Loktanella sp. M215: one gene and its partner. The protein of the gene in region 1 interacts with the protein of each later gene in a pairwise test. Links are inferred from orthologs where the notes say so. Each region holds a gene or a part of one and is shown on either strand. Other genes may lie near its edges. The genes, in order: dnaA and GLR48_RS12460.

The links.
Region 2: the proteins of dnaA (region 1) and GLR48_RS12460 interact in binary tests that used the Escherichia coli proteins (3 or more experiments, as listed by UniProt). The link is inferred for Loktanella sp. M215 from one-to-one orthologs.

What each region holds. Positions count from the first base shown.
Region 1 is NZ_WMEA01000001.1:1,221,833-1,236,928, forward strand. The notes cover bases 107-3,063. They hold dnaA (chromosomal replication initiator protein DnaA), read left to right. Parts: upstream 107-881; coding sequence 882-2,246; downstream 2,247-3,063. Other genes in these bases: rpsT (30S ribosomal protein S20), read left to right, coding at 107-277; dnaN (DNA polymerase III subunit beta), read left to right, coding at 2,351-3,063. In the rest of the region: more of rpsT, read left to right, coding at 14-106; more of dnaN, read left to right, coding at 3,064-3,469; DNA replication/repair protein RecF, read left to right, coding at 3,539-4,648; GLR48_RS05970 (GNAT family N-acetyltransferase), read left to right, coding at 4,645-5,175; GLR48_RS05975 (LysE family translocator), read left to right, coding at 5,175-5,795; GLR48_RS05980 (pentapeptide repeat-containing protein), read left to right, coding at 5,877-6,650; gyrB (DNA topoisomerase (ATP-hydrolyzing) subunit B), read left to right, coding at 6,750-9,167; GLR48_RS05990 (abortive infection family protein), read left to right, coding at 9,255-10,496; GLR48_RS05995 (glycosyltransferase), read right to left, coding at 10,675-12,726; GLR48_RS06000 (HlyD family efflux transporter periplasmic adaptor subunit), read right to left, coding at 12,728-14,011. UniProt on the Escherichia coli protein: Plays an essential in the initiation and regulation of chromosomal replication. Binds in an ATP-dependent fashion to the origin of replication (oriC) to initiate formation of the DNA replication initiation complex once per cell cycle.
Region 2 is NZ_WMEA01000001.1:2,526,430-2,541,496, forward strand. What follows is about bases 8,179-11,106. They hold GLR48_RS12460 (replicative DNA helicase), read right to left. Parts: upstream 10,432-11,106; coding sequence 8,926-10,431; downstream 8,179-8,925. Other genes in these bases: GLR48_RS12450 (hypothetical protein), read right to left, coding at 8,179-8,475; GLR48_RS12455 (GNAT family N-acetyltransferase), read right to left, coding at 8,709-8,945; GLR48_RS12465 (orotate phosphoribosyltransferase), read right to left, coding at 10,630-11,106. Also shown: purF (amidophosphoribosyltransferase), read right to left, coding at 1-149; GLR48_RS12415 (AI-2E family transporter), read left to right, coding at 423-1,583; GLR48_RS12420 (CvpA family protein), read right to left, coding at 1,613-2,173; DNA repair protein RadA, read right to left, coding at 2,192-3,565; GLR48_RS12430 (paraquat-inducible protein A), read right to left, coding at 3,648-4,100; GLR48_RS12435 (DNA repair protein), read right to left, coding at 4,097-4,912; alr (alanine racemase), read right to left, coding at 5,287-6,321; GLR48_RS12445 (hypothetical protein), read right to left, coding at 6,425-7,201; more of GLR48_RS12450, read right to left, coding at 7,198-8,178; more of GLR48_RS12465, read right to left, coding at 11,107-11,307; pyrC (dihydroorotase), read right to left, coding at 11,357-12,406; GLR48_RS12475 (hypothetical protein), read right to left, coding at 12,453-13,421; GLR48_RS12480 (AAA family ATPase), read left to right, coding at 13,641-14,543; GLR48_RS12485 (vWA domain-containing protein), read left to right, coding at 14,629-15,067. UniProt on the Escherichia coli protein: The main replicative DNA helicase, it participates in initiation and elongation during chromosome replication. Travels ahead of the DNA replisome, separating dsDNA into templates for DNA synthesis.

The DNA of each region.
Region 1 (15,096 bases):
AAGGCCCAAAATCATGGCAAACAGCCCCCAGTCCAAAAAACGCGCAAAGCAGAACGAAGCCCGCTTTGCCGTCAACAAGATGCGCCGCTCGCGCATCCGCACCTTCCTGCGCTCTGTCGAAGAGGCGATTGCCGCCGGCGACCAGACCGCCGCTGCCGCAGCCCTGAAGGCCGCACAGCCCGAATTGATGCGTGGCGTCAGCAAGGGTGTCGTCCACAAGAACACCGCAGCGCGCAAGATGTCGCGCCTGTCCAGCCGCGTCAAAGCGCTGGCCTGACGCAGCGTCATTCGGTCCGCTGTTGCCGGATTGCACAGGTTCAAACGCACCTTTCGGGGTGCGTTTTTTTATGCCCAACGTGCCTGTGAAGAAAGTTTTGTGACGTTTCAAAGACGTCAGAGATTCTTAATCCTCCGGACATGAGTCAAGCGCGTTGTTCGGTTGTGGCCGCCGCAAACCCCTTGCTAGATTGCACCTGCGATTCACATCGTTCCGGGGGGGACATGGGGGATTGCGGTGCAGGCCAAGTGTGACGGGGTCGTGGAATGACCCGAACGTCACCGCCGTTTCAGACGCCGCGATCCATGCTGCCAGACTGTCAGGCCATGACGCGATCATGGTTTCACCGGTCGGCGTGACCGACCTGTGGCACAGCGTTTGCTGTCGCCCATTGGCGTGTCCGTGATCCTCCTGCGTCCTGCTGCGATGCGCAGGTTCCGCTCCGGCGGAACCCCTGCGCAAGACGGTTTGGGGCCGCGTGTGATGCACCCTGTCCGGTCCGCTGCTGCGGTGGACCACGGCGGGGCGTGTCATGGAATGCAGCGTGAACGTGACGGGCTGAACGGGTCCGTGGGCAGGTTATTTGTATTGAAAGAAGAAAAAGATGAGCGATGACGTGTGGGGGCATGTACTGGCGGATCTGGAAAAGGAGATGAGCAAGGCCAAATTTCAAAGCTGGATTGCATCCTTAAGTTTTTCCGGCATCGAGAACCGGACCGCCCGGTTCGAGGTTCCGACGACCTTCATCGGCAATTACGTCGATCAGCATTTCAGCGACCAGATCGTCTATGGTTTCAACCGCGCGGGCAGCGCTGTCGAACGCCTGCGGTTCGAGGTCTGTGCCACCCGGCGTGAACCGACCATGCCGCAGCCGGTCGCCGCAACGGCGGCCAAGGCTGCAACCTCTGATTTCGGCGATCATCAGGACCCGCTGGGCCTGCCGATCGACCCCCAGCTGACCTTTGACACTTTCGTCGTGGGCAAGCCGAACGAGCTGGCCCATGCCGCCGCCCGCCGCGTGGCCGAAGGCGGCCCGGTGACCTTCAACCCGCTGTTTCTGTATTCCGGCGTCGGTCTGGGCAAGACCCACCTGATGCACGCGATCGCCAACGAACTGGCCCGGCGCCAGCCCGAATTACGCGTGCTCTACATGTCTGCCGAACGGTTCATGTACCGCTTCATCACGTCGCTGCGCGAACGCAAGATGATGGAATTCAAGCACGCCCTGCGGTCCGTCGACATCCTGATGGTCGACGACGTGCAGTTCATGGGCGGCAAGGATTCCACGCAAGAGGAATTCTTTCACACCTTCAACGCGCTCGTCGATGCCCGCAAACAGGTCATCATTTCCGGCGACCGCGCACCGGGCGAGATCAAGGAGATGGAAGACCGCATGCGGTCCCGTCTGCAGTGCGGTCTGGTCGTGGACCTCCACCCCACCGATTTTGAACTGCGCCTTGGCGTCTTGCAGTCCAAGGTCGAGCGTCAGCAGGAAATCTATCCGGGGCTCAAGATCGCGCCGGGCGTGCTGGAATACCTCGCGCACAAGATCACCAGCAACGTCCGCGTGCTGGAAGGCGCGCTGGTCCGCCTCTTTGCCCACGCCAGTCTGGTCGGGCGCGACATCGACCTGGAACAGGCGCAGGACTGCCTGTCGGACATCCTGCGGGCCAATGACCGCAAGGTCAGCGTCGAGGAAATCCAGCGCAAGGTCAGCGAGTATTACAACATCCGCCTGTCCGACATGGTCGGCCCCAAGCGGGTCCGCAGCTTTGCCCGGCCCCGTCAGGTCGCGATGTTCCTGTCCAAGACCCTGACCAGCCGGTCGCTGCCTGACATCGGCCGCCGTTTCGGCAAGCGTGACCACACCACGGTCATGCACGGCGTCAAGCGGATCGAGGAGTTGCGCCAGACCGACAGCCAGATCGCCGACGATCTGGACATCCTGCGGCGCGCGCTGGAACAGTAAGCGCGCCACAGTCGGCGCAAAAACGCCCGAAACATCTTGAGCATGGCGCAAAAAGCGGTAGCGTCGCGGTCCCGGACCTCGGGATCAACGGCGGAGCGAGACCTATGAAATTCAGCATCGAACGGGCCAGCCTTTTGAAGGCCGTGGCGCAGGCGCAATCGGTCGTGGAACGCCGCAACACGATCCCGATCCTGGCCAACGTGTTGATCGAGGCCGAGGGCGACACGGTCCAGTTCCGCGCGACCGATCTGGATATCGAAGTCGTGGACCGCGCCCCCGCCAAGGTGGACCGCGCCGGCGCCACCACCGTCGCCGCCGTCACGCTGAACGAGATCGTGCGCAAGCTGCCCGACGGATCCCTCGTCACCCTGACCGAAGACGGCGCCACCGGGCGGCTGACGATTCAGGCGGGCCGGTCGAACTTCTCTCTCGCGACCTTGCCGCGCGAGGATTTCCCGGTCATGGCGACCTCTGACTACACCACCAATTTCAGCGCGCCCGCCCCGGTGCTGCGCCGCCTGTTCGACAAGGCGAAATTCGCGATCTCGACCGAAGAGACGCGGTATTACCTGAACGGCGTCTACATGCACGTGGCCGATGGCGACGGCGGACAGGTGCTGCGCTGCGTCGCGACCGACGGTCACCGTCTGGCCCGCATCGATGCGCCCCTGCCTGAAGGCGCGGCCGGCATGGCCGGCGTGATCGTGCCGCGCAAGACCGTGGGCGAATTGCGCAAGCTGCTGGACGACGACGAATTGCAGGTCGCCGTCAGCGTGTCGGAAACCAAGGTGCGCTTTGCCACGCCGGACATCACCCTGACGTCCAAGGTCATTGACGGGACGTTCCCCGACTACACGCGCGTCATCCCGCAGGGGAACACCCGCCGCATGGAAGTCGACGCCGCCGAATTCGCCCGCGCCGTGGACCGGGTCGCCACCGTCAGCAGCGAACGCAGCCGCGCGGTCAAGCTGCAACTGGACGAGGATCGCCTGATCCTTTCCGTGAACGCCCCCGATTCAGGCGCCGCCGAGGAAGAACTGGCCGTGGCCTATTCCGACGAGCGGCTGGAAATCGGCTTCAACGCGAAATACCTGCTGGAAATCGCAAGCCAGGTGGACCGCGAGAATGCGGTCTTCATGTTCAACGGCTCTGCCGACCCGACCCTGATGCGCGAAGGCAACGACATGTCCGCCGTCTATGTCGTCATGCCGATGCGGGTCTAGGATTTCGGTTTTTGACAAAACCGAGCCTCCGGCGGAAGTATTTTTGACCAGAAGAAGGGCGGACTCGCGATGACCGGTCTGAAGGTCGCGCGGTTGCAACTGTCGCATTTCCGGTCGCACCGGCGGGCCGAGGTCGTGGCCGACGGGCGGCCTATCGCCATTCACGGACCCAACGGTGCGGGCAAGACCAATCTGCTGGAAGCGGTGTCGCTGCTGTCGCCGGGGCGCGGGCTGCGGCGGGCGGGGGCAGAGGACCTCGTGCGCCGGCCAGAGGCGCTGGGCTGGAAGATCTTTGCCGACGTCACCGCCGGACGGCAGACGGTCGAGATCGTCACCGGGGCCGAGGCGGGCCAGTCGCGCAGCGTGCAGGTCGACGGCAAGGCCACGACCCAGACGGCGCTGGCGGCGATTCTGCGCGTGCTGTGGCTGGTGCCGGCGATGGACCGGCTGTGGATCGAGGGGGCAGAAGGGCGGCGACGGTTTCTGGACCGCGCGACCCTGAGCTTCGTGCCGTCCCACGCCGAGGCGACGCTGCGCTATGACAAGGCGATGCGCGAACGCAATCGCCTGCTCAAGGACATGGTCCGCGACGCCCACTGGTATGCGGCCTTGGAGGGGCGCATGGCCGAGGCGGGCGCCGCGGTGCAGGCGAACCGCCGCACCGCCATCGCCGCCCTCATGGCGGCGCAGCAGGATGCGCAAACCGCCTTTCCCACCGCCGCCCTGACGCTGGTCGAAGGCAGCGCGGATGCGCAGGGTGTCGACGCCTTGCGCGCGGCCCTTGCCAACGGTCGCCCGCGCGATCTGGCGGCCGGGCGTACGCTGACGGGGCCGCATCGCAGCGATCTGGACGCGGTCTTTGCCGACAAGGGGGTGCATGCCCGCGACTGTTCCACCGGAGAGCAGAAGGCGCTGCTGATCAGCCTGATCCTGGCCAATGCGCGTGCGTTGATGGCCGAGACCGGGCAGCCACCGGTGCTGTTGCTGGACGAGGTGGCCGCCCATCTGGACACCGCCCGACGCGCGGCCCTTTATGACGAGGTCTGCGCGCTGGGTGCGCAGGCCTGGATGACCGGAACGGAGGTGCAGTTGTTCGATTCCCTTGGCGTGCGCGCCCAGTATCTGGCCGTGACCGACGGCCCTGACGGGTCTGTCGTGGTCGCAGGCGGGGCGGCATGATGCGGATCGACGTGATCGCTGAACTGCAACTGACCGCCGCCGACGATGCCGCGATCGCGGCCCTGCTGCGCGAGGCCTTTGAGGAGGATTTCGGCGGACGGTCGTTCCACATGCAGCGGCATCATGTGCGGATCGTGGCCCGGGACGCAGGCGCACTCGTCGGGCATATCGCCCTGCTGATGCGCGAGATCCGTCTAGACGACCGCCTGACGCCGGTAATCGGCGTGGCCGAGGTCGCGACCCGTGCGGATCGCCGCGGGCAGGGCATCGCCGCGGCCATGCTGGCAGAGGCCATCGCGCAGGCGCGCGGGTCCATGGCCCGCTTCATGGTGCTGTTCGGCGACCGGCCGATCTATGCTGGCTACGGGTTTCGGCCCGCGACGAACCAGCTGACATGGTCGGCGCTGGACGACGTGCGCAGCACAGGAATCCGGACCGGGGTCGACGCAGGGCTGATGGTCCTGCCGCTGCGCGATGAGGTCTGGGACGATGCGGCGCCGGTCGATCTGGTGGGGCACGTCTTCTGATGACGATCACGCTGACCGACATGGCGCTTTATGCGGCCGCCCTGTTTGCGCTGTTCCTGACGCCGGGGCCGGTCTGGGTGGCGCTGATCGCCCGCACCCTGTCCGGCGGCTTCAACGCGGCCTGGCCGCTGGCGCTGGGCGTCGTGGTGGGCGATGTGCTCTGGCCCTTGCTTGCGATCCTCGGCGTCACATGGATCGTGTCGGTCTACGCGGATTTCATGGTCGTGCTGCGCTGGGTCGCCAGCGTCACCTTCATCGTCATGGGTCTGCTCATCATCCGCAACGCGGGCCGCACCATCGGGTCCGACAGTCGCCTGACACGTCCCGGCATGTGGGCCGGGTTTCTGGCGGGCGTGGCGGTGATCCTCGGCAATCCCAAGGCGATCCTGTTCTACATGGGCGTTTTGCCGGGGTTCTTCGACCTGACCCGCCTGACATGGCCCGACATCGCGGCGATCTGCTGTCTGTCGCTGGTTGTGCCGCTGACGGGCAACCTGATCCTTGCGTATTTCTTCGGACGCGCCCGGGCGCTGTTGCGCTCGCCCGAGGCGGTGCGTCGCACCAACCGCATCGCAGGCACCCTGCTGATCGCCGTCGGCTGCGTCATCCCCCTGATCTGACCGCGGCGTCCGCCATTCAGATGACTAGGCCCACCGCCGCGGCCCCCTTAGACTGCAAGTCCAGAGACCGGAGGATCCCCGATGTACCCGAAAACCGCCCTGCTTGTGTTCTGCCTGCTTTGCGGACCGGTGCAGGCGCAATCGCTTCTGTCAGGCGTCGACATAACCTCGCCCGCCATGACAGAGGCGACGATGACCCGGGACGAGGTCATGCAGGCCCTGTCGCAGGGCGCGGCGGACCTGACCGGCGCGCGGCTGAATGGTCTGGACCTGTCGGGCGTCGACTTTCAGGGCGCGACCCTGCGGCTGGCGCGGCTGAACAAGGCCGATCTGACGGGGGCGAACCTCGACGGTGCGACCCTTGACCAGGCCTGGCTGATGGAGGCGCGTCTGGACGACGCCAGCCTGCGCGGGGCGCATCTGTTTCAAGCCCAGCTGATCGGCGCATCGGCGCGGGGTGCGGATTTCACCGATGCGCTGGCCTCCGGCAATTTTACCAAGGCCGATCTGACCGGCGCGCTGTTCACCGGGGCCGATCTGGGGGCGGAACTGGGGAATCAATCCATGGGTCTGATGCGGGGTGATCTGACCGGCGCGATTGCGACAGGCGCCGATTTCACCGGCGCCCGGCTGGTGCGGACCGTGCTCAGCTTTGCGATCCTGACAGGCACTGATTTCAGCGGCGCCGACCTGTCCACGGCGAACCTCGCCGGGGCCGATCTGACCGGCGCGCGCCTGACCGGTGCCGACATGACCGACACCGATGTGACCTCTGCCAAGCTGCGCGGGTTGGTGGATACGGACGCGTCCGTGCTGACCCCGGCGCTGAACCTGAACCGGGCGCTGCGCGACTAGCGCGCCGCGCTGTGCGGGGCCACAAAATATGGTGCGTCAGGCGTGACATAGTCTGACAAAAAGCATATATTTTGCGGGTAATAGACAGGAAATTCCCGCATGTCCGACGATACCGCCGAAAATGCCGCATACGGCGCTGATTCCATCAAGGTTTTGAAGGGGTTGGAAGCCGTCCGCAAGCGGCCCGGCATGTATATCGGTGACACCGACGATGGGTCGGGCCTGCACCACATGGTCTACGAAGTCGTCGACAACGGCATCGACGAGGCGTTGGCCGGTCACGCCGACCACGTTTATGTCCGCATCAACGCGGATTCCTCGGTCTCGGTCGGTGACAACGGCCGCGGTATCCCGGTCGACATGCACAAGGAAGAGGGCGTTTCGGCGGCCGAGGTCATCATGACCCAGCTGCACGCGGGCGGCAAATTCGACAGCAATTCCTACAAGGTGTCTGGCGGTCTGCACGGCGTCGGCGTCTCTGTCGTCAACGCCCTGTCCGACTATCTGGAACTGCGCATCTGGCGCAACGGCAAAGAGCATTACGCCCGCTTCGAAGGGGGTTACACGACCGAAAGCCTGCGCGTTGAAGGCGATGCCAATGGCCGCAAGGGGACGGAAGTCCGCTTCCTCGCCAGCCTCGCAACCTTCTCCAACCGCGACTTCGATTTCCATACGCTGGAAAAGCGTCTGCGCGAACTGGCGTTCCTGAACTCCGGCGTGCGGATCATTCTGGAAGATGAACGCCCCGCAGAACCCCTGCGGACCGAACTGTTCTACGAAGGTGGCGTCAAGGAATTCGTGAAATACCTCGACCGGTCGAAATCCTCGATCCTGCCGGAACCGATCTATGTGCGCGGCGAGCGTGACGATATCGGGATCGAAGTCGCGATGTGGTGGAACGACAGCTACAACGAAATGGTGCTGCCCTTCACCAACAACATCCCGCAGCGCGACGGCGGCACGCATATGGCCGGCTTCCGCGCCGCCCTGACGCGAACGATCAACAACTATGCCCAGACGTCAGGCATCGCGAAGAAGGAAAAGGTCAGCTTTACCGGCGATGACGCCCGTGAAGGTCTGACCTGCGTGCTGTCGGTCAAGGTGCCCGATCCGAAATTCTCCAGCCAGACCAAGGACAAGCTGGTCAGCTCCGAGGTCCGCCCTGCGGTCGAAAACCTCGTCGGTGAAAAACTGGCCGAGTGGTTCGAGGAGAACCCGAGCATCGCCAAGGTCGTCGTCGGCAAGATCGTGGAGGCCGCACTGGCCCGCGAGGCCGCCCGAAAGGCCCGCGACCTGACCCGCCGCAAGACCGCGATGGACGTGAACTTCCTTGCCGGGAAACTGAAGGATTGCTCTGAAAAAGACCCGTCGAAAACCGAAGTCTTCCTCGTCGAGGGCGATTCTGCCGGCGGGTCCGCCCAGACCGGTCGGGATCGTGGCACGCAGGCGATCCTGCCGCTGAAAGGTAAGATCCTGAACGTCGAACGCGCGCGGTTCGACCGGATGCTGGGCAGCCAGGAAATCGGCAACCTCGTCATGGCGCTGGGCACCGGCATCGGGCGGGATGAGTTCAACATCAAGAAGTTGCGCTATCACAAGGTCATCATCATGACCGACGCCGACGTTGACGGCGCGCACATCCGCACCCTTTTGCTGACCTTCTTCTTCCGCCAGATGCCGGAACTGATCGAGGGCGGTTACCTCTATATCGCGCAGCCGCCGCTTTATAAGGTCGCGCGCGGCAAGTCAGAGGTCTACCTGAAAGACCAAGCCGCGATGGACGAATACCTGATCGAACAGGGCATCGAAGGCGCCATGCTGCGTCAGGGCAACGGCGAGGAAATCAGCGGTGCGGACCTGCGCCGTGTGGTCGACGATGCGCGTCAGCTCAAGCGGGTTCTGGATGCGTTTCCAACGCATTACCCGCGCCATATTCTCGAACAGGCCGCTATTGCCGGGGCCTTTGCCCCCGGTGCCGTGGCAGAAAACCTGCAAGGTGTCGCCGACAAGATCGCCGTGCGCCTGAACCTGATCGCGCTCGAATGGGAACGCGGCTGGCAGGGCCGGATCACGCAGGACCACGGCGTTCGCCTCGCCCGCATCCTGCGCGGCGTGGAAGAAGTCCGCACCCTCGACGGCGGCCTGCTGCGCTCGGGTGAGGCGCGCAAGACCGGCACGTTCACGCAGGCTCTGCAGGACGTCTACGACCTGCCCGCGACGCTGGTCCGCAAGGACCGCAGCCAGCTGATTCACGGCCCCCTCGACCTGCTGGCCGCGATCCTCGAAGAAGGTGAACGCGGCCTGTCGCTGCAGCGTTACAAGGGATTGGGAGAGATGAACCCAGAGCAGCTTTGGGAAACCACCCTCGACCCCGACGCCCGCACCCTGCTGCAGGTCAAGGTCGACGACGTGGCCGAGGCGGACGATCTGTTCACCAAGCTGATGGGCGACGTCGTCGAACCGCGCCGGATCTTCATTCAGGACAACGCCCTGAACGTCGAGAATCTGGATTTCTGACGGGCTGTAGGATCGCGCATAATCGTGCGCGATACCCAAAAGGTTGCGCGATTTTCCTAAAGGTTTGCGCGGGCAATGCCGATACCTATGAGATACCTGAGCATCAGACGCGAGATCGAAGGCAGCCTGCCCACCGTGGCGGAACTCCTTCGCCAGAAAGGTGAGCACGATGCCCTCCGCGCTATGAGCCAGGCGGATATCGAGATCGAGGAAGTTGGCTACGACAACTGGAACGGTGGCACCGAGCTCTGGACTGTCTTCCTTCGCGTCCCGGTCAGCGTTTTCGTATCGTTCGAGGACCGCCGGGACGAGATCGCCGGGATCATCTCGAAGAACCTCAAGGTCGTCGCGGGCCAGGACAATGGATACTGGGTGAGCGCGGCGATCTCGCCGATGCGTGCGCCGCCGCCGGATCGGCGCCTACCGAACGGGAAGATCGGCGAACGGACGCGCGCGGCCATCCTCGATGAGATGCGTGCCAGGGAAACTGTCTGGCACGGTGCCTTAAATGAAATCGCTTTCCTCAGCCGCATCTTTAATCTGACCTCCCTACCTTCTCATGACAGCCGGTTCCAGAACGCCCAGCAGGACATCTGGCAGCACTGCATCAACAACTTCGACTGGCCACAGGACTGGGTCTACAGTGACCCGCGCTTACGTCTCTATGCTGCCGATGAGGATATCTTCCTGACGTTCATCTGCGAGGTTCTTCATCCCATCGTTCGCAAAGACGACTTGGAGCAGGACGCGCTCGCCAGGGCGTTCAATGGTCACCTACGGGCTGACGGGTGGGAGCTCGTCGAGGATGCCATCATCGATGGACGGCCGGCTTATGTGCCGCAACTCAAGGTTCACGCCTTGGGTGGATCGGTCCAGCGCATCAAGGCCGTCGCGGCTACCTTGAACTCGGACACGCTCTACGAGGATTTACGGCGCCTTGAGCGTATCGGCGACAGCGAGCCAGGCGAGGCGATCGCCTTGGCCAAGGAAATCGTAGAGAGCTGCTGCAAGCTGATCTTGGATGATCGGAGGGTAGAATATTCAGAAAAGGCGGAGATCCCCGAACTGCTGAAGCTCCTCCGCAATGAGATCAAGATCATGACGGACGGGATCGACGAGAGCGCCAGAGGCGCGAATGAAATTATAGGTATTTTGACCAGCTTGGGGAATATCGCTCACTCTCTCGCTCCGTTGCGGAATGCATACGGCAAGGGCCATGGTCGCGGGCGAGAATTCAAGGGGCTTCAACCACGCCATGCCCGCCTTGCGATTGGGGCCGCCAGCACTTTCGTCGATTTCGTATTGGATCGTCACCTGTCCCAAAGGTAGACCGGAGTAGTCAGATCAACGTCCGTCCTATCTCGTAGTGAAACTACGGTTTGCATGTTCGATCTTATTATAGAAAGGGCGGTAAGCCGACCTTCGCTGCGCTTTGCGGCGAGATCCGGTGTGCGGACAAAGCGCGCTTTCGCTGAGGTTGCTATACGGCTGCTATTGCAAATAACTTTCAATGAGCGACCGCTGCCATAATCCATTTCGGTGGTGCTGTGTGTGCAGGACGAATGTCTTTTACAACTTCAGCATCATGCCGCCGCAGAATCCGTGTAAGAATGCCATATGTCACAGCAAAAGCGCCTGCTGCCTGCGTAGAATTGTCGAGGCCCTGCGTGAACAGCATTCTGATCAGGATGTCGCGGTGAACGTCGTCGAGGTCAGCGAAGGAAATCTGAATGAGGGTCTCATCCTGATTCTCGACATAGGCTGCGATCTGACCGAGTTTCGGGATATCGATGCGAAGCCAGCGAAAGTTGTAGCCGACGTCTTGCAGGTTTGGCAGACGCAGACCGGCACCAGAGACCGACAGCCATTCAAGCCGCGCGGTAACGTTTTGGTTCGGGCGTGTGCCGATGAAGCAGGGGATGTCGACGGGAAAATGCTCTGCTTCGTCCTGTGACGGTGCGGTCACTGCGGCGACCTGAACCACCGACAGGATAATCATGGTGACGATCCCCCAAAACGTCAGGAGTGGCATCTGGTCCGCCGACAGCACGATACGGGTATTGTAACTTGCATTCGCGACGAACCCCAAAGCGGTGATGATGATCAGCGCGAGGGGTGCATAGATCATCAGACGGTCAACTGTTTGGCCTTGGGCTGCGCGGCCCTTTGGCGTGACCTTGAAGGCATGACCATGCGGCCGGATCAGTGTTGTCACGATGGTCGGCAGAATCCGTGGCGCCTGCAAGGCTGCGGGCACGGTCGCCGCGAGTGGAAAGAAGCTTTTCGGGTCGAGCAGCCGCAGCGCAAGCAGCGTCGCGATGAGAGTTGGCACCTGGTAGTCGATCAACTCGACCGTCGGCGTCATCGGCAGCGGCGACCAGCCAGTCCACAGACAGATCGCCGGCACCACGAGCGAGGTGATCGTCATCACCGGCTGGATCATCCAGTGCAGCGGAAGAAACAGGATTCGGTGGTGCAGCTTGAGGTTCGGCCCGAATGGTCCGTCGCGCAGATAGAGGATCTGGATCGCACCACGGGCCCAGCGGGCGCGCTGCACATACATTGCGCTCAAGGATTCAGGTGCCAGGCCGACCGCCAGACGCTCGTTCAGATAGCGGGTGACAAACCCGTGGCGGAGCATCGCCAGGGTCAGCAGCATGTCTTCGGTGATCGACCCCGTCGGCAAGCCGCCGCCCACGGCCTCGATGGCGCTGCGGCGGGTGACGGAGTTCGATCCGCAACAAAAGGCCGCATCCCAGCCATCGCGCCCTTCCATGATGGACCCGAAGAACATGCGCTGATCGTCCGGCATTGCCTTGCGCATGCCCAGATTGATCTGCATCGGGTCGGCATTGTAGAAGCTGTGGGGGATCTGCACGATGCCGACGCGTGGATCGTCGAACAGCCCCATCGCCCGGTAGAGAAAATTCTGCTGCGGCACGAAGTCCGCGTCCAGCACCATGAAATAGGTGCCATCGGTCCGGGCGATCCCGGCATTGATGTTCCCGGCTTTGGCATGGGCGTTGTTGTCACGGGTAAAGTAGTCGGCACCCTTTCGTGCGCAGTAGTCGCGCAGCCAGTCGCGCTTGCCGTCATCCAGCACACAGACGCGCAACCGGTCGCGTGGCCAATCAAGGGCCAAGGCACCCAGAATGGTCTTCTCCAGCACGTCGAGGTCTTCGTTGTAGGTCGCGATGAACACATCGACAGTGGGCAGCTCAGCGGGGGCGGCCGCGCGCAGGGCCGCTTCGCCTGCATCGGCCAGCGCGGAATTGTCGCGCCGCCGGCACAGGGTAGCGAACAGCACTGCGGTGTCGAACCAGACCGCCATCTCGATCAGAAACAGCGTCCACGCGAACAGGGTCTCTCCGATCCCCGAGGCAGGCCCCGGGAGTGTCGCTGTCACGCGCCAGTAAAGGTAGCGCAAGAGCACCAGTGTCACCGCGGCGAGCAGAGTCCAGACCGCGCCTTTGCGGACCCCGGGTCCGCTGAGCCACTGACGGGGAGCCAACAAACCCGCCGCCACGACCAATGTCAGCGGGATCAGATACAGCGGCATCTCAGTTGACCGTCGTCGGGCTGTCGGAATCCTCCAGTTTGGCCGTCATCACCGGCGCGAAACCAGCCATATCCCGCAACGAAGAGACGAGGTTCGACACGGCAGAGATCGACTTCATCGCGAAATGCACTTCGGCCGAACGGCCGACATCACAAAAGGATCGCGCCACGCCGGGCGCAGACACGTCCGCACCGCCGATGCCGACGATCACGCGCAATCCGTCGGGTGTTTCGATCCGCGGCTGCGCAGCCTGCATCTTGCGGTTCGGCCGTGCGCCGCTGCCGTAGACGGCATAGACCACAGCCTTGAAGCGATCCTTATCACCTTTCAGCTGCACAGAGACGTCGTCGCCGGGCCGGATGCTCTGGGTGTAAGTCTCGCTGATCATGACCTCCAGAAACCGGCGCGAACAGTCGAGCACCTGGGCAATCTGTTCGCCAGACGCGACGTTTGTTCCGACTTGGCCAGACACCTCCCAGATGATGCCATCGGCCACCGACTTTGGAGAGAACGTGTCGTTGCGCGCCTTCTCGAGTTCGAGGCCAGAAATCTCACCCTGCAGCGCCGCACGGCGGGTCTGCAGCGTCAGCAGCCGCGTATAAAGATCGGCGTCCCGCAGGGCGATCTCGTCCAGCCGGTAATTCAACTGTTCCAGGCTGTTCGTCGCAAGATCGATGCTGTCTGTGGTCTGAAGATAATCGCGTTCGACCTCAAGGCGGTTGACCGTTGCCACCTCATGGGCGTGCCGCGCTTGGGCCGCGGCCAGATCCGCTTCGGCCGCCAAGACATCACGTTTCGTGACGCTGCCTTTCCCTTCCAACTGTGCAATCCGAAGGGCGGCATCCTGCGTCCGGCTGACCTCTGCCGCGGCGACAGCCACGTCGGCCTGCGCTTCTTCCAGACGCGGACCAAACCAGATCGTCTTGGCGTTCACCTGATCCGAACGTCGCTTGATCAGATCGGCCTTCAGGTCCTGCATGCGTCGCCGCTGGGTTTCGATGCCCGAGATTTCGCCTGATGTGGTCGCGATCTCGCTTCTAAGCGAGCGCAGGTTCACGCTCTGGCTGCGGGCATCCTTGATGACTGCGATCGTATCTCCCGCCAGAATTGGTGCCGCCGCTCCCAGACTGGCTGTCATGATCGTGCCATCAAAAGGCGCATAGACAGAAACGAGCGGCGCGTTCACGACAGCCGCCGACGAGATGTGATTGGTCATCTGCGGCGCGATTGCCACGCCGGCTGCAGCAAGCAGAACGAGCGCTGCAGGCACCCTCAACATGGACATCTGCATCCTACAGTTCTTCCTGAAGAGGTATCATACGAGCACACGCAAGTGAGCGACCGCGTCTTAAAGGATGTGTCTTCGTCCAGACCAGATACATAACCATAAACCCAACTCAACCCAGAAGTGTCGAAGGTCTGGATAATTGGCAAACATGGCGCAAATAAGGTTAACGGGATTTCAACTTGAGCTGCTGCCGGTTTCGTGGACACCGGGTTAGGTTTGCATAGCTCGGTCCTCGAACGCCATAGGGCTGAGATAGCCCAGCTTCGAATGCCGTCGCCTCGGATTGTAAAAGCGCTCGATGTAGTCGAACACGTCGGCGCGTGCCGCGTCACGGGTGCGGTAGACCTTGCGGGCTGTCCGTTCGATCTTCAGCGACGAGAAGAAGCTCTCCATTGCTGAGTTGTCCCACACATTGCCTGCACGGCTCACCCGGCAAATGATGCCGTTGTCCAGCAGCAGGCGCTGAAACTGCTCACTGGTATATTGCGATCCTTGGTCTGAGTGATGGAGCAGCGCGTCAGCCTTTCCGCGCCGCCAGACGGCCATCCGCTGCCCGGCAGTGGTTTGCAGGTCATTCCGGTGGAATGACTGGCAAACCATGAGAGGGATCAGCGCATCCATGACCAGTGAAGCATCCCGTTCCGCCTTCATGGACCAGCCGACGGTGAGCCATTGATGCGCCATTGGTTCAAGCACAATGGCGAACCCTGGAGAACAGGTCCAGCACGACCGCCACGTAGAGCCAGCCCTCTGCGGTCCAGATGTAGGTGAAGTCGGCAAGCCACTTCTGGTTCGGCCGGTCTGCTGTGAAGTCGCGGTCAAGGATGTTGTCGGCGATGACCGACCGCTCGCCGTCATCCTTCGGGTTCCCGCGGCGTTTGGGCCGCGCTCTCATTGCATTTAGCCGCATCAAGCGTTCGATCCGGTGCAGTCCACATGCGAGACCTTCTTCCAGAACGTCACGCCAGACCCGGCGGGCGCCATAGGTGCGATCGCTGGCCTTGAAGCTCTTGTCGATCGACTGGACGAGCTTTGCATCCTGAGCCGCGCGTTCGCTTATCGGCCTTCTGAGCCAGGCATGA
Region 2 (15,067 bases), 1.3 Mb from region 1 along the record:
AAAGCATGCAGGCCGAGGGCCACGAAATTGCTCGCCTCGGTGATGCCGACGACACCGAAGACACCGCACTCTTCGTGCAGCTTGTCGCCATCGGGGTCGAAGGGATGGGCCGGCAGGTCCGCAAGGCGGTCCGGGGCGGTGGCATTGATGGTCGCGGGAGGGGTCGCTTCTGGCACGGGGCAGCTCCGAATCCTTGGAAGTTAGGCGCGTCTTAACGCGTCTGTCCGCCCGTGTCACGAGACTGATACATCCATCGTCATCACAACCGGTACGTTTTTGCCGCAGCGCAGCAATCAGGTGCGACAGCCTGTGTTGACGCAAGATTGGAACCTGCGACGTGGTGTCGCGTTAGGGTGGTTGTAATCGTAATCTGTCCCAACGGGTGGTTTTTTGCCCTGTCTCCAGCCCATGTCAGGCCATCCATGAAACGTGCGACCCATCTCGAAGCCATCCGCCGCAGCCTGAACGTGATCATGCTGATCTCGGTCTTCGTCACCTGCTACTTTGCCAAGGACCTGCTGCTGCCGGTGCTGCTGGGCTTTCTGATCGCGCTGACCCTGTCGCCCCTGTCGCGCGGTCTTTCACGAATCGGCATTCCGCACTGGGTCTCTGCCGTTGGTCTGATCGGCATCGTGGCGATTGCCATCGCCGCGCTGATCTACTTTGCCTCCGGGACGGTCGTGGGCTGGATGGACAGCGCGCGCAGCATGGGGACGGAACTCCAAATCAAGCTCAGTGGAGTTTTCCGGCAGTTGGAGCATGTGCGTCAGGCCGGTGCGGAGGTCGCCAACATGGGGGGGAATGCCGCGGATGGCGCTGATGTGCAGGAGGTCGTGGTCAAGCAGCCGACCCTGATCGACAGCGCCATGAACGTCGTCAGCAGCGCGGGCGCTACGCTGGCCGTGTCGCTGGTGCTGGCGTCCTTTCTGCTGGCCTCGGGCGACATGTTCTACATCAAGCTGGTGCAGTCCTTCCCGACGATGAGCGGCAAGAAGCGCGCCCTGACGATGGTCTACGACATCGAACGCCGGGTGTCCCACTATCTGCTGACCATCGCGATAATCAACGCCTGTCTGGGCCTCTGCGTCGGGGCGGTGCTGTGGCTGATCGGCATGCCCTATGCCTACATCTGGGGCGTTGCCGCGTTTCTGCTGAACTTTCTGCCCTACCTTGGCGCCTTGACCGGCGTGGCGCTGGTGGCGGCCCTGTCGATTCTGACCTTCGACAGCTTTTCCTACGCGCTGCTGGCACCGGCCGCCTATCTGACGCTGACCACGATCGAGGGTAATTTTGTGACCCCGATGCTGCTGGGCCGCCGGCTGGAGCTGAACACCGTCGCGGTCTTTCTGACCGTCGTGCTGTGGGGCTGGCTGTGGGGCATCGCGGGGGCGCTGGTCGCCGTGCCGTTCCTGGTTGTCTTCAAGGTCGTCGCAGACAACATCGAAGGCATGGAAATCGTCGGCAACTTTCTGGGCGCCGCCGACGAGGTACACGAGAAAGAGCCGGAGCCTGCTCCTGCCGCGGAAGAGCCGAGTGCCCAGCCGGATGATGTCGGCGACATGCATCCGACCGCCGTTGTCTGACCCCTAATCGTGTCTGACAGTGGCCCGCCTTACTGAGGCGCGCCGCACTCACCGACCAGTTGCTGGTATTGCGTGGTGATCCAGGACAGGGTCGCCTCGGGGTCGCGGTCGGCGATCTGGCCGGTCATGCGGCCAAAGACTCGGGCCGACCGGCTGTCATCCACCATCGCGATGTTCTGCGATGTCAGCACCGTCTGGTAGACAAAGAACGCAACCGCCACGAGCAGGATGCCGCGGAATACGCCGAACAGGAACCCGGCACCCTGATCAAGCCCGTTCAGCGCCGAGCGCTGCACGACGGATGAAAACAGCGGCGTGAAGATCGACACCACGATCAGCGAGACGGCGAAGACGGCGGCGAAGGCCGCGATGATCGACAATTCGCAGCTGTCGCCGATGAACTTGTCGAGGCCGGGGATCTGCGCCACCAGCGGGCGCGCCTGATCGGCAAAGATGAAGGCCAGCACGGTCGCCCCGACCCATCCCGCGATCGCCATCGCTTCGCGGACCAGACCGCGACTGTAGGCCAGCAGCGCCGAGATGACGATGATTCCGGCCACGACGCCGTCGATGATGGTAAAACCGTCCACTGGTCCACTCCCCGAAGGTCAGTTCGCGCGCGCGCCAAAGACCTGTTCCACGAAACCGGCCAGATCCTGCATTTCCCGCAGCTCCAGTCCGGACGCCCCGGTGCCCTTGGGCGCGCGCGGCATGATCGCCGTCGTAAAACCAAGTTTCTGCGCCTCTTTCAATCTGTTTTCGGTCTGGATGACCGGACGCAGCGCACCGGACAGGCTGATTTCCCCGAAAATCACAGCTTCTTTTGGTAACGCTGCGTCTTCGCGCGCGCTGACCAGCGCCGCCGCGACCGCCAGATCGGCGGCGGGTTCGCTGATGCGCAGGCCCCCCGCGACGTTCAGATAGACGTCCAATCCGGTGAACGGCACGCCGCAGCGCGATTCCAGCACGGCCATGATCATGGCGAGTCTGCCGCCGTCCCAGCCGACGACAGAGCGTCGCGGCTGGCTGTGGGGAGACGGTGCGACGAGCGCCTGAATTTCGCACAACACGGGCCGCGTGCCCTCGATCCCGGCAAAGACGACCGATCCGGGTGCAGGCTCGCCGCGTTCGGACAGGAACAGGGCGGATGGATTGCGCACCTCGGCCAGACCCTTCCCGGTCATCTCGAACACGCCGATTTCGTCCGCGGGGCCGAAGCGGTTCTTGACCGACCGCAGGATGCGGAACTGGTGGCCGCGCTCGCCTTCGAAATACAGCACCGTGTCGACCATGTGTTCGACGACGCGGGGGCCCGCGATGGCGCCTTCCTTTGTGACGTGACCGACCATGATGACCGACATGTCGTGGGTCTTGGCGAAATTGGTCAATTCGTGGGCGCAGGTGCGGACCTGGCTGACCGAACCGGGGGCGGAATCCACGTGGTCCGCCCACATGGTCTGGATCGAATCGATGATCGTCAGATCAGGCTTTTCCTGCTCCAGCGTGGTCAGGATATCGCGCAGGTTGGTGTCAGAGGCGAGCATGACGGGGCTTTTGTCTAGACCCAGACGCCGCGCGCGCATCTGGACCTGTGCGTTGGATTCCTCGCCAGAGACATAGATGACCTTCAGCCCGTTGCGGGCGAACCGTGCGGCGGCCTGCAGCAGCAGGGTGGATTTGCCGATGCCCGGATCGCCGCCGACCAGCAGGGCAGAGGCCTTGACCAGTCCGCCGCCCAGCACCCGGTCCAGCTCCTCGACCCCGGCCAGCGTGCGCGGCGGTGCCGCTTCTTGCGTGGCAAGGTCGGTCAGGGCCAGTGTCTTGCCGCGCCTGCCGCCGATCGAGGTCTTCTTCGGCCCTGCGACCGACAGGCCGGTGTCTTCGTGGATCGTGTTCCATGCGCCGCAGGCTTCGCATTTGCCGGACCATTTGCTGGTCGCGGCGCCGCAGGCGGAACAGGTGAATGCGAGGTCTTTTGCCATGTTCACCTTTTGGACCAGTTTCGCGGCCGTGGCAACGGGGGCCGATTTTTCGGCCAAAAATCCCAGGCACGCGGGACCGGTGTCACGCCCTTGCCGCGGACCGTGCCGAGAGGCCGGAGATCACGACCGAGGCCAGTACGCAGCCGGTAAAGACCCACAGGCCCCAGGCGGTTTCGACGCGTCCGATGCCGGCACCTTTCAGGATGACGACATAGAGCGCCAGCAGAAATACGTCAGCCATGGCGAGTTTGCCGGCCCAGCTGAGCACCGGCAGCAGACGGGCGCTGAGCAGATCGTGGTGCAGCAGGGCCAGACCGATGGTCTTGAGCATCGGTGCAAAGAGGGCCAGTGCCGTGACCAGCAACGCCAGCAGCGGATCGTCCGGCCAGAGCGATTGAAGGCCAGAGATCACGCTGATGTCCGACAATCCGAACAGCGGCAACAGGCCTGCCCGCAGCAACGGGGCGAACCACGACAGCGGAAACAGGACCAGCAGCGCCAGATTGGCCCAGCGCAGCCCGCGCGGGGTCGTCATTCGGCAGCAGGCTTCTGCGGCATCGGCACGATATTGGTGCCACCGGCCCGGCGCTGTTCCTGCTGCGCACGCTCTGCCTCCAGTGATGCAGCATCGAGGCGTTCATCGTGTTCAAGCGCATAGCCCAGCAAGGGCAGCGTCGATTGCAGGCGGTCGTCCAGATAGGTCAGCTGGCTGGCGACGCGGGCCTCCTCGATCTCGACCTGATCGGACCAGGCACGGATCTGTTCGCAGATATGCAGCGCCTCGACGATGCGCTCCTGCTGCTCTTCGGCGGCCTGCTGGCGCTGGCGCAAAAAGGCCTTGGCGCGGGCGACGCGTTCGACGGAATAGACCTCTGCCAGATGGCGGCTTTGGACGCTCATCTGGGCCGCGACTTCCAGCACGCCGCCTTCGAGTTGCGGCAGGTCGGGGTGGTCGCGCAGATAGGCGAGGCGGTCGCGCACGGCATCGAATTCGGAACTGAGCGTGAAGACACCGGCCCGGTCGGCAGCGTGGACGGCGTGATAGGCGCGGGCCACGTCGTCCATCCGGATGTGAAAATTCCGGTGGCTGTTTTCCAGCGCCAGCATGCGGACCGTCGTGGGCAGGAAAAACGCCATGGCCCCCAGCATCGCGGTCAAAGCACCCTGAATCCAGGGGCCGGCGTTGGGGTAGGGGACACCGCCCAGCGTGGCGGTCAGGTCCAGCCAGTCGGCCAGACCTGCGATACACAGCAGCGTATAGAAAACAGCGGCAAAGGCGAAGACGGCCACGACGAAAAGCGCCGTCACATGCAGGATGCGGATGCCGTCGCGCAGGGAAAAGGTCATATCAAAGCGGTCCCGTGGGATGATCGTAAAATAGTAAAGAAAGGATGAATGGATTTTTCGGCCAGGTCCATCACAATGAACCGGCGCGCGTGATGCATCGTTTCCTATTTGGAAACAATTACATGCAGTCGACTGATGCGACGGTGGAATTGTGCAGCAGAAGACCGGCCTTCAGCCGAAAATTGCGGTAGGACAGGCTGGTTCAGGCGACGAAGCCGCAGACCGCAGGCGCACGGCTTCTGTTGCGTGGCGAAACAATGCACGGACGCCTTGAACGTGAATTTTCAAAAATATGGCAAACCTGTGGCGTTTGACGCTCTGTCCGACGCCTTGGGTGCATTTTGCTGTCATGCGGGTGGCGAATCGCCCGGAGATCAGCCGACGTAGCGCCGGGAATAACGGTTGCCGAGGCTGGTCAGGATCTCGTAGCCGATGGTGCCGCCGGTCTGGGCGAGACGGTCCACCGGCTGTTCCGCGCAGAGGATGGCAAGGGAGGCGGGATCGTCGCGCAGGTCGGTGATGTCGACCGTGATCGCGTCCATCGAGATGCGGCCGACCAGCGGGCAGGCGTTCGGTCCGTGCCACAGCATCGCACCGCGCGCCAGCGCCCGGTGCAGCCCGTCCGCGTAGCCCGCGGCAACGGTCGCCAGCCGCGTCGGACGCTCGGCCTGCCAGGAGTTGCCATAGCCCACGACTTCGCCCGCGGTCAGGTCGCGGATCTGCACGACGGGCAGGTCGAGGCGCACGACGGGGCGGGCATCCTCGAAGGGCAGGCCGCCGTAAAGGCCGATGCCGGGGCGGCATTCGTCAAAATGATACTCCGGCCCGAGCAGTATGCCGCCGGTCGCGGCGAGGCTGCGCGGCGTCGTGATGCCGTCGGTCATCTGGTGAAACACGTCGAGCTGGTAGGGGTTCATCGGGTGGTCTGGCTCGTCCGCACAGGCGAGGTGCGACATGACGACGACGGGCTTGCGGCGCAGGGCCTCTTCGGCCACGGCGGCCCAATCGTCCCATTCCAGCCCCAGCCGGTTCATGCCGGTATCGAGTTGCAGGCCGAAGGGCGCGTCTGGCAGCGCTTCGAAATGGCGCTTGATCTGGTCGAGGGAGTTCAGGATCGGGATGAGGTTCAGGTCCGCGATGATGTCGGTGTCGCCGCGCATGTGACCGGTCAGCACCCGGATCTGCGCCTTGTCGCCGACGGCGGCGCGGATCGCGGCGCCTTCCTCGGCCATGGCGACGTAGAAGGTGCGCACGCCTTGCTTGGCCAGCGTCTTGGCCACGCGGTCCGATCCCAACCCGTAGGCGTCGGCCTTGATGACCGCGGCGGTGTCGCAGGAGGTCAGCGCATTCAGGCTGCGCCAGTTGGCCGCGAGGGCCGCAAGGTCGATGGTCAGGTGTCCGGTGCTCATGCCCGGTCTTTTGACAGGCCGGGGGCGTTGCGGCAAGAGGCTGCTATGGCCTTGCGGTGCAAGGCCAGCCTCCGGCGGGAGTATTTGCGAAAAAGCGAGGACGTCAGTCGGATGCGGTCGTCAGGCGGTAGCTCTGCATCTCGTCCGGGGTCAGCAGGTAGATCTCGTCCGGCGGGGTGACGAGGGCGTGGCGCATGATCAGCGGGTCGATGTCCATATCGGCGAGGTAGCCCATGACCTCGCCCTGGCCGCGCTGGATATCCTCGACCGCCATGAAGGCTGGCAGGGCGGTGTTTTCGCCAAAATAGTGCTGGTGGACGCCGACGAGGGCGCCATCCTCGACCGTGCGGATGGTGCCTGCGGCCAGCAGGTAGGGGCAGGCGGAGAGACAGATGTCGGTGGCGGTCATGCGGGTGGCGAGGCCGAGGGCGCGCAGGGTGCGGCCCATGGCCAACGCGTCCTGCACCGAGCCGCCGGGGGAGTTGAGGAAGGCCTGCGTGGGGGTGGGGTCCACGGTGGTCAGGAAGTCGGTCAGGCGGTCGGCGTCGCCGGGGGCGATCTGACCGGTCAGGGTGATCGTCGGCTCTCCGTTCCAGACGGTATCGACGAAGTCGAGGCGCGACGGCATGTCGGTCGTCGTGGGGATCGGGCGCGAGCCGGGGCGGGCGGGGCGCGGGTCGATCTGCCGGGGATCGTAGCGGCGGGTCTGGTCGCCGGGACCGGGCGGCTGCGTGATCGCTGGCGCGCTGGAGGGCATCGCGATCTGCGGCAGGACGCGGGCGATGTCGGACCCCAGCAGGACGGCGGCAAAGACCAGTTGCAGGCCGAAGATCCAGCGCAGCATCCGGCCAGCAGACCAGCGGGCGGGCCTTGCCATCATTCGGCGGGGGTCTTCTGGCGGTCGAGGCGTGTCACGGTGCCCTCGGTCCGGTCGAGGGAGGTTTCCATGTCGCGCATCGCGTTGATCGCGGCGCGCAGTTCCGACAGGGTCATCGAATCCTCGGCCGCCGTGCCGTCGCGGCCCGCGCGGATCGCGGCTTGGGTCACGGCAAGAATCAGCACCAGTACGGCGGGCAGCAGGTCGATGGCGATGGCGCCGGCCCAGCTGGGGATGAAGTTGCCGGCATAGAGGATCACCGCGTCGGCGGCGCTGATCGGGGTGTAGCTGATGTCGGCGGGGGGCGTCATCGCCAGCACGTCCTGTGCCGCGGCCTGCAGGGTGGTGGCGCGCTGCTGCAGCACGCCCAGAACCGAATCGATGGTCGCCTGCTGGCCCGCGCGGGTGTCGCTGTTCGACCCGTCGAGGCTGGGGAGCACCACCGCATCCGCCAGATCGGTCGCGGCGCGGTTCACCAGCGGCGCCACGGAGAGTTGGCGCAACTGGGTGATGACATTGGCGAGGCGGACGGCTTCCTCGCTGAAGGGGACGGAGCGGGCCTCGACCGGGCCTTGATCGACCGTGAGGGCGCGCATGCGCGACAGGATCGCGTTGCCTTCAGCAAAGGCCTGTTCGACGAGGGGCTGCTGTGCGGTGATCTGTGCTTCGAGTGCTGCCAGTTCGTCGGATTTCTGGCGCAGCAGGCGGAAGACGGCGCCTTGTCCGGCGAAGCCCGACAGCTGGCCGGTCGCCTCCTGCTCGCTCAGGTCGTCGAAGGACTGGCGCACGCGGGCCACGTCGCGGGAGAGGCTTTGCGCAGACTGGGTGATCTCGTCGGCCCGCTCCAGTGCTGTCTGGTATTGCTGCACCGTTTCGGCCAGGTGCTGTTCGACGGCCGCGGCGCCCGCGAGGGCGGCGGCGTTCAGCCATGACGACATTGCGATGATCGCAAGGCTGCCCAGAACCATCGACAGCCCGAGGCCGATGCGGGCGGTGGCGGTGTGAACCGCCGGCAGCAGGCGCATCATGTAGGACCAGAAGACGTAGATCCCGACCGAGACGGCGACGGAATAGGCCAGAGCCGCGAAGACCGACAGCGCGCCGTTGTCATCGAGCAGCGAGGACACGCCGAGGTAGGTGTAGATGCCCGAGGCCACCGCCAATACGCCGAGGGCGGTGCCGGTGATGCTTTCGAGCCAGACGACGTGGGATTCCAGATCGCGGGCGTTGCGAATGTTGCGGGCCTCGGTGCGGGACAGGCGGGACTCGTCGGTCATGGGGGCCCTTTCGGCTGTTCATCTCAAGATAGGGGGCCAAGCGACGGTTGCAAATGACAGGGCCGTGGGCTGGCCGTTCCGGCCCGCGTGGAGGTTTTGCACCTCCACACCTCCGCAAAGTATTTTCAACCAGAAGAAGGGGGGCGTCAGGTCAGACGTTTCGCCTAGCGGGGACCGGGGTGGCGGCGGGTGGTGCCCATGGCCTGAGAGGCGGCCTGTGCACCGGTGTTGCCCTAGTCGGTTCCGATGGTGACGTAAGTGCAACCAAGCGACTTGGCGTGGTCTTCGACCGGCGGGATCATGGGGCGCCTGACGCCGCGGCCGCGCCAGTCCGGCGCGACATAGATGTGGTGTAGATCAAGGCCGCGCCGGTCGTGCGCGGTGGGCAGCATCAGGGCGTCGGACATCCGGACGAGGTCCGCGATGTTTGCAGGCGCCACCGGGCGGGCGTCAAAATCCGACGTCGCCACCGGGGCCGCCGTCCTGCTGCCAGGGCTTCACGAGGTTGCCGAAGCGGGTAAAGCGGCCTTCGAACGACAGTTCCACCGTGCCGATGGGGCCATGGCGCTGCTTGCCGATGACGACCTCGGCCTTGCCGCGCAGGCGCTCCATTTCCTCCTGCCAGATGGCGATCTTGTCCATCTCGTGATCACCCGGTTTTTCGCGTTCCTTGTAGTATTCCTCGCGGAACACGAACATCACGACGTCGGCGTCCTGCTCGATCGAGCCGGATTCGCGCAGGTCGGACAGTTGTGGGCGCTTGTCCTCGCGGTTTTCGACCTGACGGGACAGCTGCGACAGCGCGATGACCGGGATCATCAACTCCTTGGCGATGGCCTTGAGGCCCATCGTGATTTCGGAGATTTCATTCACGCGGTTTTCACTGCGTCCGGTGCCGCGGACCAGTTGCAGGTAGTCCACCACCAGCACGTCGAGGCCATGGGTCCGTTTCAACCGGCGCGCCCGTGCGGCAAGCTGGGAAATAGGCAGGGCGGGGGTGTCGTCGATGAAGAGCGGGCAGGATTCGAGCTGCTTGGCGGCGTCCACGAAACGGCGGAACTCCACCTCTGTCATGTCGCCGCGGCGGATCTGTTCGGATGGCACCTCGGCGGCTTCCGACAGGATCCGGGCGGCGAGCTGTTCGGCGGACATTTCGAGCGAGTAGAAGCCCACGACGCCGCCGTTGACCGCCCCTTCGGTGCCGTCATGCAAGGTGCCCTTCTTGTAGGCCTTGGCGATGTTGTAGGCGATGTTGGTCGCCAGCGAGGTCTTGCCCATGGACGGGCGGCCCGCAAGAATTAGAAGGTCGGACTTGTGCAACCCGCCCAGCTTTTTATCCAGATCGACAAGACCGGTTGACACGCCGGCCAGCCCCCCGTCGCGCTGGTACGCAGCGTTGGCCACGTTCACCGCGTCGGTCACGGCCCGCAGGAAGGATTGAAAGCCGCTTTCCGAGGTGCCGCTTTCGGCCAGCGCGTAAAGCGCCTGTTCCGCCTCGACGATCTGATCCTTGGGCTCAGACGCCACATCGACCTTGGACGCCTTGGACGAAATGGTTTGCCCCACCTGAATCAGCTGACGCCGGATCGCGAGGTCGTAGATCATCTGCGCGTAGTCCCGCGCGGCAAAGGCCGAGGTGGCAGAGGCCGCAAGCCGCACGAGGTAGGCACCGCCGCCAAGTTCCTGCAGGCCCTCGTCATCCTCCATGTAGGATTTCAGCGTGACGGGACTGGCCAGCGCATTCTTGGACAGGCGCGCCGCGGCGCAGTCGAAGATGCGGGCGTGGACGGGATCGTAGAAATGCTGGGGGCCGACGACGCTCGCGATGCGGTCGAAGATGTCGTTGTTGGTCAGGATCGCGCCCAGCAACTGTTGTTCCGCCTCGATCGAATGCGGCATCGTGTCGACGCTCGCCTCGGCTGTGCCGGTCGCGTTGAAAATGCTGATTTCATTCATCGGATGCCTGTCCCCTCGGTCGGTTGCCACTGTGCGCGTGGTTTGCACCGGTCATAAACCAGCGGTGGCGCGGACCCAAATTGTATATTTCTGTGGATAGGTCGCCCTGCGCACATCTAGCACAAGATGGGCCAGATCGCTACCGCCGGCGTCCAGATCTGGTATTCTATGACCCGGCGGAATTTGGCCGGACTGTCGTCAGACCATCACGCCCGGTGTCCAGCCCTTGGGGTTACGCAGGTAGGCTTCGACCGCATCCAGCGTGGCGCTGTCAAAGGACTGACGCGACCGGGCCACCTCCAGCACATCCCACCAGGTGCACAGGTGCAGCAGCTGCACGCCGTGGTCCGACAGCCGTTCTTCCACACCCTCGAAGATGCCGTAGAAGAAGATCACGGCCGTGGCGGCGCAACTGGCCCCCGTATCGCGAATCGCATCGACGAAGGACAGCTTGGACCCGCCGTCGGTCGTCAGATCCTCGACCAGCAACACGCGCTGGCCTTCGGTCATGACACCCTCGATGCGGGCGTTGCGACCGTAGCCCTTGGGCTTCTTGCGCACGTAGGTCATCGGCAGCGCCATGCGCTCGGCCACGAGGGCGGCAAAGGGGATGCCGGCCGTCTCGCCACCGGCGACGTTGTCAAAGGCTTCGAAGCCAACTTCGCGCATGATCGTCACGGTCAGAAAATCCATCAGGGTGGCCCGGATGCGCGGGTAGGAGATCAGCTTGCGGCAGTCCACATAGGTCGGCGCCTGCTTGCCCGAGGCATGGGTGAAGGGCGTCGTGGTGTTGAAATCGACGGCCCCGATTTCCAGCAGCATCCCGGCGGTCAGGCGGGCGATTTCATCCTTGGCGGGAAAGCCGGTGGGGATCATCTGGAAAACCTTTCGTGCGGGAGGGCAGGGATGTTTCGTGGAAAAAGCGTCAGGACACGCGCCAGTGCAGCGGGAACCCGGGGTCAAAAACCGTCACCGGACCGTCGCCCGTGTCGATCTGCGCCGGATAGGTGACGGGATCGCCCTTTGTCAGGGTGATCGTGCCTTCGTTCGGCTTCATCCGGTAGAAGGCAGGGCCGTTCAGCGATGTGAAGGCTTCCAGCTGACGCAGGCTGCCCGCAGCCTCGAAGACCTCTGCCAGACAGGACATCGTGTTGGTCGCGGTAAAGATGCCGGCGCAGCCGCAGGCCTGCAATTTGCCCGCATCCGTATGGGGCGCCGAATCGGTGCCGAGAAAGAAGCGCTTGTCGCCGGACACGGCCGCCTGCACAAGGGCGATGCGGTGCGCCTCGCGCTTGGCGACGGGCAGGCAATAGAAATGCGGTTTGATGCCGCCAGCCAGAATGTGGTTGCGGTTGATGATCAGGTGATGCGTGGTGATGGTCGCGGCCAGATTTTTGGCCGTGTCACGCACGTAGTCGACAGCATCCTGCGTGGTCACATGCTCCATCACGATACGCAGATCGGGGTTCTTCTTGCGCATCGGTTTGAGCATCTTGTCGATGAACACCGCCTCGCGGTCGAAGATATCGACGCTGCCGTCCGTCACTTCGCCGTGCACGCAGAGCGGCAGGCCGATTTCGGCCATGCGGTCCAGCACCGGGCGCACGCGGTCAAAATCGCGCACGCCGCTGGCGGAATTAGTCGTGGCCCCTGCGGGATAAAGCTTGACCGCCGTGATGAGGCCCGCCGCGTGTGCCGCGGCGACATCGTCAGGATCGGTGTCCTCGGTCAGATAAAGCGTCATCAGCGGCGTGAAATCCGCCCCCGCGGGCAGGGCCGCCATGATGCGCGCACGGTAGGCCTCGGCCTGCGCGCCGGTCACGACGGGCGGCACGAGGTTGGGCATCACAATGGCGCGCGCGAAATGGCGGGCGGTTTCCGGCAACACGGCCTGCAACATCGCGCCATCGCGCAGATGCAGGTGCCAGTCGTCGGGGCGGCGCAGGGTCAGTTCTGTGATCTTTTGGTCAGTCATGCAGATCCATTACACGCGATCCGGCGCGCTGACCAGTGACACCGCCTCAGGCGCGGGCGGCATCCTGCATGTCGTCGTCCGGGGCGTCAGACTGCGGCACGGCGTATCCCAATTCCCGCAGCTGTGTCTCGAAATAGGTGTCACGACCGCGCTTCAGCACCGCACGGCAGGCCAGTGCGGCCAGTGCGTCATGGCCGCGGTCGCGGGCGCGCCGCACCAGACCCTTGAGATAGGCGCCGAAGGTCTTGCGGGCTGACAGGGCGTTGATGAACCGTTGGGGTGTCAGATCGCCCGCCATGGCGTGACGCAGCAGCGGGTCGAGCGCGCCGAGGCTGTCGAACGTGATGTTCAGCCGCCCGCCGATCCCGCTGATTCGCAGCATCTGGACATTGGACCGGGTGAAGAGGCTGGCGTGCATCGCATCCAGCCGCTGCTGCGGCGAATAGACGATCCAGACCTGACTTGCCGCATCGATCATGTCCGGCGCATAGGCATAGCGGTTGGTGAAGTTCAGCCGCCGCTGGCTCATGTAGCGGGTGTCCCAGCCGGTGACGGAGGGGTCCAGCGTCGCCTGCGGCCGCAGGGCCAGCACCCGCGCGCCGGGGGCCGCGACGCTATAGGCCGCAGCGGCGTATCCGCCGGCCCCGGTGCCATAGAACAGCACGCTCTCGAAATCCTCGAAAAAGCCGTCGTCGATCAGCCGGTCGAAATGGCGATAGATCGCGGGATCGCGGAACCAGCTTTCGGCCTTGCCGATGATGGCCAGATGCGACCACCCCTCGCGCCGGGCAAAGGCAAAGCCGCGGGGGGCGGCGTCCGGCAGGCCCCGGACCTCGACCGCGTTCTCGAAGGTGACCAGCAGCTTGGGTCCCGCATCTAGAAACGTCGCCATGTGATCGCGGCCCAGCGGCGTGAATGATCCGTGCTCCTCGACCAGCACTTCCAGGGCCGCCAGCCACTCATCGGGTTCCAGCCCTTTCAGCTCGGTCGTGAAGTGCAACGCATGGTCCGTCATTTCGGCTCTCCTGTCGTGGCGCGGCCTGACCCACGTCTGGCCTCAAAGGTGCGGGACCAATGCGGCAGAATTGGGCAGGGGGCGGGTTTCTTTTGCGGCCCCACCCCCGGGCCGGTCCTGCGCAAGGCTATGACCTTCGGGCCGGACAGACAACGTCCGCCTTGACGCCGCGGCTGGGCAGTGCAGGTTGAACGCCAGTGCGACCGGGGGGACAAAGCCATGACATTCGACAGCATCGACGCCGTGCAGACGGCACTGGCGGCGGAAAACTACATTTGCCCGCGCCCGTTGGCCACGGTGGTCTTTCTGGCGCTCAAGCTCGGTCGCCCCCTGTTCCTCGAAGGCGAAGCGGGCACCGGCAAGACCGAAATCGCCAAGGCGCTGTCGGCAGCACTCGGTCGCCGCCTCATTCGCCTGCAGTGCTACGAAGGGCTCGACAGCGCCTCTGCCGTCTACGAATGGAACTTCGCCGAACAGATGATCGCGATCCGCACGGCAGAGGCCACGGGCGGCACCGACCGCAAGGCGCTGAAATCCGAACTCTTCACCGAAGAATATCTGATCGAACGCCCGCTGCTGCAGGCCATGCGCCCGCAACCCGGCGGCGCGCCGGTCCTGCTGATCGACGAACTTGACCGCACCGACGCCCCGTTCGAGGCTTTCCTGCTCGAAGCGCTGTCGGACTTTCAGGTGACCATCCCCGAACTTGGCACGATCAAGGCGCCTACGCCGCCCATCGTGATCCTGACCTCGAACCGCACCCGCGAAGTCCACGACGCCCTCAAACGCCGCTGCCTCTACCACTGGGTCGACTATCCCGACTTCGACCGCGAACTCGACATCCTGCACGCCCGCGCGCCGGAAGCGGCCGAGACCCTCAGCCGCGAGGTCGTCGCTTTCGTCCAGCGCCTGCGCACCGAGGATCTGTTCAAGAAGCCGGGTGTTGCCGAAACCATTGACTGGGCGAAATGCCTGCTCGCCCTCGACGTCATCGACCTGTCGCCCGCCGTCATCGCCGATACGCTGGGCGCAATCCTGAAATACCAGGACGATATTCAAAAGATCGAAGGCTCCAAGGCCAAGCAGATCCTCGAAGACGCCCGCGCCGCGATCCCCGCATGACGCGCACCCGTCCTCTCTGTTTTCCAAATATCCTCGGGGGGAGGGCGCAGCCCGGGGGGCAGACAGCCCCCCTGCGACGCGCGTCATGGTAGAGCTCGCTGACCTCGCGCTTCCTGACAATCCCAAGCTCGCCAACAATATCGCGCACTTCGCGCGTGCCTTGCGCCGTGCGGGCCTGCCGATCGGACCGGGCCGCGTGGTCGACGCGATCCGCGCGGTCGAGGCCGCAGGCTTTACCGAACGCCGCGACTTCTACTGGACCCTGCACGCCTGCTTCGTGTCCAAGCGCGAGGAATCAACCGTCTTCGCGCAGCTCTTCCGCCTCTACTGGCGCGATCCGCGCTACCTCGAACAGATGATGTCCTTCATGTCCCCGATGGTGCGCGGCGTGGCCGAAGAACGCACCGCTCAGGCCGCCGAAAAACGCGCGGCAGAGGCGCTGCTGGACGGGCAGGAGCGGGACACGCCGGAACAGGAGGAGCCAAAAGAGGACGAAATGCTCCTCGATATCGACGCAAGCCAGA